One region of the Ochrobactrum sp. PL_is501 genome, then DNA from elsewhere that is predicted to be linked to it. Evidence: predicted binding sites of a transcription regulator. Region 1 holds the regulator's gene; each other region holds the start of a gene.
What was found. Region 1 encodes LexA, which represses DNA repair genes until DNA is damaged. Its sites were predicted from a motif close to TGTTCNNNNTGTGTTCNG; they were not measured.

Region 1 (2,270 bases):
GTATCGGAAGATGCCAAACTGGTGGGGGTCCGACTGGCTGATGGGAGGCTGGCAATCAATCGAAGTCGCCCCTCGCAATTTACAGCCGACAATTGGAAAACTGCCTATCTGGTCGATGAGTTTATCGCGCCGGCGACAGGCAAGAATAACGAAGGAACCGATGGAAATCGGTTCGAGTGCGAAGATGGTTTATGCACGATCAGCTTGCGCGATGGACGCATACTTGCCTATACGGCAGACACTGCAATGCGAGAGATAGCCTGCAATATTGGCGATGTGGTTATTCTCGCTATTCCCGGTAAAGAAGCTTCGTGCCGTCGTTCAACTATCCTGATTATCAGTAAACGTGATTTGGCGTTAAAGGGAGCTGTGGAGATAAGACTCGGAAAAGCATCAGAACAAAACGGAGTTTCCCAGGCTTTACTCGTAGTTTCTCCCGAAACAACAAGAGCCGAGGTGGGGCAACCGATATCTACTCTGCAACAGGACAACCGGATAAGGTTTGCAGTCGACACGCCGAGCCGTCCTTGGCATCTACATCGCATCCATTCACGCCCGGCTCGCGGTTTGGCTGAACGCGAATACAAACCAAAATCCCAGCCTGCCAGAAATTCAAGGAGCTGTTCAGCAGACGTCGACGATGACGAAAATCGCTGCGAATGACCCTTAAGCGCTGTCAGCTAAAAACGACCGATCAATCTGCTCGAACTTTTTGCTTTATGCATTTTGCGCCAACACTTTAATAGCGGCGGATCAAGCCAACGAGCTTGCCTTGAACCCTTACACGGTCGGGGCCGAAGATTCGGGTCTCATAGGCGGGATTGGCTGCTTCCAGCGCGATGGATGCTCCTTTGCGACGAAAGCGTTTCAAAGTCGCTTCTTCGTCATCGACAAGCGCTACAACGATTTCACCGGGATTTGCGGAATCGCCACGTTTGATAATGACTGTATCTCCGTCAAAAATTCCAGCATCGATCATTGAATCCCCTTTGACCTCGAGAGCGTAATGCTCGCCTGCACCAATCATTTCCGGCGGAAGGCTGAGGGAATGGGTTTGATTCTGGATCGCGGAAATCGGTACACCGGCAGCAATTCGTCCCATGACCGGCACGGAAACTGGTGCAGATGTATCGTCATTGGTAGCCGCAGGGGCGGGGCGCGATGATGGAGGGGCTGGTGGTGCTTTGCCCAGGCTACCTTCGATAACGCTGGGAGCAAACTTCCTTTGCGCATTGAGCCCCGGAGCGATGGAATCTGGCAGACGCAAGACCTCGAGCGCACGTGCCCGGTTCGGCAGGCGGCGGATAAAACCACGCTCCTCCAAAGCGGTAATCAGACGATGGATACCCGATTTCGATGCCAGATCGAGCGCTTCCTTCATTTCATCGAAAGATGGGGGAATCCCCGTCTCTTTCAGACGTTCGTGAATGAACAGCAGAAGCTCGTGCTGTTTGCGGGTTAACATGCGCGATACCCTCCCGGCCAAGAATCGAGAAAAACAAAACCAGAACGAACACTATATGTTCCAGTCTTGTTCTGCAATGGTTTTAAAATCCTTAACATTTGCGTCGAGAATGGATGGAAGGCCGGTATCCGATCCGGTCGCGGCGTTCCTTAAGTGGCGTCCAAAAAATAATGTATATTTTATAATTAGTTATATGTTTTTTCTCGTGTAATTTGAAAATGGGAGCGCACGACCGCTCTATAACATAAGAACACGACAATCATCACCGATCGCGGCGGTAGGTGCGTTCTCGTCCCTGATGATTAGGGCATCCGAGCCGACGAGGGCCGAAAGCATGGACGAATCCTGAACTGGAAACGGCTTTGCGATCAGCGTTCCATTCGGAGATGATTCGATTATTGCCCGAATATAATCGCGGCGATGATCGTTAGCGGGCAGGGTAACGCCCAGCTTGGCCGGACGGATGTCGGCGTCAAGACTGGTTCCAGCGAGTTTGGCAACAAGGGGACGAAGAAATACGAGGCCACAGACCAGGCTTGAGACGGGATTACCCGGCAACCCTATGACGTGCACAATTTTATCTTTCACACTGATGCGGCCATACATCAGGGGTTTGCCCGGCCTCATGGCTATTTTCCAGAAGTCGAGACCGACTCCCAGTTTTTGAAGCGCGCCGTGCACAAAATCCCGGTCACCGACGGACGCACCGCCAATCGTAACCAGAACGTCGATGCCACTTTGCAGGCTGTCTGCTATCGCCTGTTCAATCTTGGCTGGATCGTCTGGAATAATCCCCTTATCCTCA
Region 2 (2,270 bases), on a different contig from region 1:
GATCATCCGGCGCTGGCACTTGGCTCGCACCCGGATATCGGCTCTCTTTGCGCTTATCTGCAAACAACCCGCAATGATCTCCTGTCCCCGGCATTGAAACTTGCACCGCGGATCGGCGCCAAGCTCGACCTGCTTCGCGAGAGCGGATCGCTTTACGCACAAATGTCGGGTTCAGGCGCCACCTGCTATGCGATCTACGAGGACATTGCTGCCACCGAACGGGCCGCTGGACATCTCTCAGCCGAAAGACCCGATTGGTTCGTAATCGCGACCCAAAGCGTCCCGTCCTGAAAACCCGCATGTCGGTTGAAAAGCGGAGCTTCGAGCTTCCCCTTTTGCTTGTTCAGTCTTCGTCGGGCGGCAGGATGGAATGCTTGAGCCGGATGGGCTTCAAACGCTGCGGAAGCTGATCGAACGCCACGCCATCGAGCAGGAGCGGCTTTACCACATCCAGGCGCACCAGAAGTCCGGCATCGAGCGTCGCCTTGTGGCCGAAGATTTTGCGGACCGTCCCCAAACCGCTATCTTCCGGCAATGAAAAGCGCGCGGCCCCGCCGCCATTTTCCATATGGCGACGCAGCGCCTCCTCCCAGCCTTCCTGCGGGATAGCGCCGGGCCTCAGCAGCAGCACCCATGGCGTGCGGATTTCATCGAGCGCCGCCTCAATATCCATTTCGGAATGGAACGCACAGCCCGCACCCAGCGCGACCAGAGCGGTTTCATCCGACGATCCCCTGTCGATTACCGTCACGCGACGCAGCAAACCTTCCACAACAGCCGGCACCAGTGCCGAAAGCGTGTGAGCCAACGCTCGTTCAGAATTCAGGGTCTCGATGACGACGGATAACATGAGCGCTTCATATATCAAGAACGTGTGACCGGAAAGCTGACACTTTTATGTTCTTGCTTTGTTCTAATTCTTATTATAGGAATAGATTCATCAGAACAGAGTCGCATGGCGGCACAGCACGCGCAACGGAAGAGTTGCCGGACCTGAGGGTTCGCTGTCGCCGTGATTGTACAAGGCCAGATGTTTCCATTCAGGGAGACGAAGATGGAAGTGATCCAGCAGGCAGATATCATCAAGCAGGCCGACAGGGCTGCCTTCGGTAGCGGGCGCGCGGATCACGCCAATGCGGTGATCGGCGAGGCCGGCTTGCGCATCGATCACGCCCGGCGGCGTGGGCGCGGCGCGGGCATTAATCCGACCGGGCGTTTCGAGCCGACCACACGCCACGACTTCGATGACGGCTGGACCACGCTTGAGGAATTGCCGCCGTTCAAGACCGATGTGCAGATCGAAAAGCCGCGGACGATCATCACCCGCAATGATTCACCCGACATCAGTTTCGATCGCTCGATCAATCCCTATCGCGGCTGCGAGCATGGCTGCATCTATTGCTTTGCCCGGCCGACGCATAGTTACATGGGGCTTTCTGCCGGTCTCGATTTCGAATCCCGCCTGTTTGCGAAGCCGGATGCCCCACGTCTTCTGGAGCGCGAGCTGGCCAAGCCCAGCTATCAGCCGAAGACAATCGCCATCGGCACCAATACCGATCCCTATCAGCCGGTCGAGAAGAAATGGCGCATCATGCGCGAAATTCTTGAAGTGCTGGAGGCGGCCAATCATCCGGTCGGCATCGTGACGAAGTCCGCGCTCGTCGTGCGCGACATCGATATTTTGAGCCGCATGGCGGAGAAAGGGCTGGCCAAGGTCGCCTTGTCGGTCACGACGCTCGATGCTCATCTGTCGCGCACGATGGAACCGCGCGCCTCGACGCCGACACTGCGCCTTCAGGCCATCCGCAAACTCGCCGATGCGGGCATTCCAGCCTCCGTCATGATGGGGCCGGTCATTCCCGGCATCAACGATCACGAGATCGAGCGCATTCTGGATGCCGCCTATGCGCAAGGCGCGCGCGAGGCAGGCTATGTCCTGCTGCGCCTGCCGCTGGAAGTCGCGCCCTTGTTCAAGGACTGGCTGCTGCGCAATTATCCGGATCGCTACCGGCACGTCATGTCGCTGGTGCGTTCCATGCGGGACGGCAAGGATTACGATGCCGAATGGGGCAAGCGCATGCGCGGCACTGGCCCCTATGCATGGCAGATCGGTCGCCGTTTCGAAATCACCGCGCGCAAGCTCGGCTTCAATGCACGCCGCCTTCAATTACGTACCGATCTGTTCGAGCCGGTCGAAAAGGGAGGCAAGCAGCTTTCGCTGTTCTAGAGCATTTTCAGCAAAAGTGTGCGCCGGTTTTGCGTTGGATGAT
Region 3 (2,270 bases), on a different contig from region 1:
GCCATCCGATCGGCGCTTCCGGAGCGCGCGTGCTGACGACGCTGCTTTACGAAATGAAGCGCCGTGATGCGAAGCGCGGTTTGGCAACACTTTGCATCGGCGGCGGCATGGGCGTCGCCTTGTGCGTCGAACGCGACTGACTTTTTCTTCATTGAAAGGGGGCGGGCGGAGAAATAGCTCCGCCCGCCTTTTTGTTTCCGCAATGAGGGGATTGAAATCGGGTGCGCTGGATGGGATGGCGTTGCCGGAAAAGTTAACGCGAAACCGTTGAAACAGGCGTCGAAGTCCATTCAACATCGATTTTCTATGGTGTGCCTTGATTGCTGCCCACAAGATGTGGTGAGAACAAATGGAGAAACTTTGCGGATCAGCGATTCGTCGCCGATTCGTTCCGGCTTTGGCCTGAAGGTTAACGGAAATCCTGTTTCCGCCCCTTTTGGCATTAAGGAAGTATCAGTAATCATTAAGATTTTCTGAAACATCGCTTAGCCTTTCGCAACGTCTGTTGACAGGTTTTGCCAAAGGTTAACAACCATGGTGTTTCGCGTCAGGAGAACACGGACAAGCAGAACATTTGATTCATCATGTTGTGGGCGTTTGTGTTAGGCTTACTATATGTTGCCGTGAACAAATGGCGAAGCTGTCGGAGTCAGCGATTCGTCGCCGATTCGTTCCAGAGTCGTTCCAATTGTTAACCGACACGTTATTGGCCGGCTTCACATCGGTCGTCGACATATCGGCAATTGGCCCATATTTAAACTTAACAGGAGCGCTTTCGGTGCAGGTCGTATAGTGCTATCGCAGAACCAGCATCCAGCCCGTAAAGGGCGCTTGTACCGGGAATCCGATTATTGGCATGAACCAACTCCCTGCCCATGATTTGCCGCTGACCCTGAGTGGCCGCGATGTGACAGCCGTGCTTGGGCCGACCAATACCGGCAAAACGCATCTGGCCATCGAACGCATGCTGTCGCATGGAAGCGGCATGATCGGCCTGCCGCTGCGCCTTTTGGCGCGCGAGGTCTATAACCGCGTCGTGGAACGGGTCGGTGCGGCCAATGTTGCGCTGGTAACGGGCGAGGAAAAGATCGTGCCGCCCGGCGCGCGTTATTCCGTCTGCACGGTCGAGGCCATGCCGCGCCGCACCGATGTGGCTTTCGTGGCCATCGATGAGGTGCAACTGGCTGGCGATCTTGAGCGCGGCCATATTTTCACCGACCGCATCCTGCATTTGCGCGGGCGGCAGGAAACGCTGCTGCTTGGTGCGGGAACCATGCGTGGCATTCTGGAAAAGCTGCTGCGCGGCATCAATGTGGTGACGCGGCCGCGCCTCTCACATCTGGCCTATGCCGGTTCCAAGAAGATTACCCGCCTGCCGAACCGTTCGGCAATCGTCGCTTTTTCCGCCGATGAGGTTTACGCCATTGCCGAGCTGATCCGTCGCCAGCGGGGCGGTGCAGCGGTGGTGATGGGCGCGCTATCTCCGCGTACTCGCAATGCGCAGGTGGAGCTTTACCAGTCGGGCGATGTCGATTTTCTGGTAGCGACCGACGCCATCGGCATGGGACTCAATCTGGATGTCGACCATGTCGCTTTTGCGCAGAACCGCAAATTCGACGGCTATCAGTTCCGCGATCTGACGCCAGCCGAAGTGGGGCAGATTGCGGGGCGCGCCGGACGTCATCTGCGTGACGGCACATTCGGCGTGACGGGACAGGTGCATCCGTTCGATGAAGAACTGGTCGAGCGGGTGGAAGCGCATAATTTCGATCCGGTGAAAGTTCTGCAATGGCGCACGGCGCGTTTCGACTTTTCGTCGCTCGATTCCCTGCGGTATTCTCTGGAAACGCCCGCACCGGTTGAAGGCCTGGCAAAGGCTTTGCCGGCTGTCGATCAACAAGCGCTTGAAAATTTGTCGAAAGACGAAGAGATTGTGCGGCTCGCAAAGACGCCGGCACGGATCGAGCTTTTGTGGGACGCCTGCGCGCTGCCCGACTATCGCAAGATCGCGCCGGCGCAGCATGCCGATATCATTGCAACCATCTACCAGGATCTTGTCCGCCGAGGGAGCGTCGATGAAGATTATATGAGCGAACAGGTGCGCCGCGCCGACAGCACAGAGGGGGAAATCGACACCCTGTCGCATCGCGTGGCGCAAATCCGCACCTGGACTTTCGTGTCGCACAGGCCGGGATGGCTTGCCGATCCGACACACTGGCAGGAAAAGACGCGCGAAATTGAGGACAGATTGTCCGACGCGCTGCATGAAA

Region 2: a site for LexA is predicted at 899-916, ahead of AC0TOF_RS14135 (PA0069 family radical SAM protein). Genes of this name have one in related genera too.
Region 3: a site for LexA is predicted at 670-687, ahead of AC0TOF_RS04550 (helicase-related protein). Genes of this name have one in related genera too.

Annotation. Positions count from the first base shown of each region.
Region 1 covers NZ_JBVPGR010000037.1:78,150-80,419, forward strand. Annotated here, with positions in the region: gene AC0TOF_RS16315 (ComEC/Rec2 family competence protein) at 1-663, shown strand, start outside; gene lexA (transcriptional repressor LexA) at 740-1,465, opposite strand; gene AC0TOF_RS16325 (molybdopterin molybdotransferase MoeA) at 1,703-2,270, opposite strand, start outside.
Region 2 covers NZ_JBVPGR010000036.1:154,983-157,252, forward strand. Annotated here, with positions in the region: gene AC0TOF_RS14125 (4-(cytidine 5'-diphospho)-2-C-methyl-D-erythritol kinase) at 1-291, shown strand, start outside; gene AC0TOF_RS14130 (glycosyltransferase family protein) at 344-850, opposite strand; gene AC0TOF_RS14135 (PA0069 family radical SAM protein) at 1,055-2,227, shown strand.
Region 3 covers NZ_JBVPGR010000029.1:122,579-124,848, reverse strand. Annotated here, with positions in the region: gene AC0TOF_RS04555 (acetyl-CoA C-acetyltransferase) at 1-140, shown strand, start outside; gene AC0TOF_RS04550 (helicase-related protein) at 857-2,270, shown strand, end outside.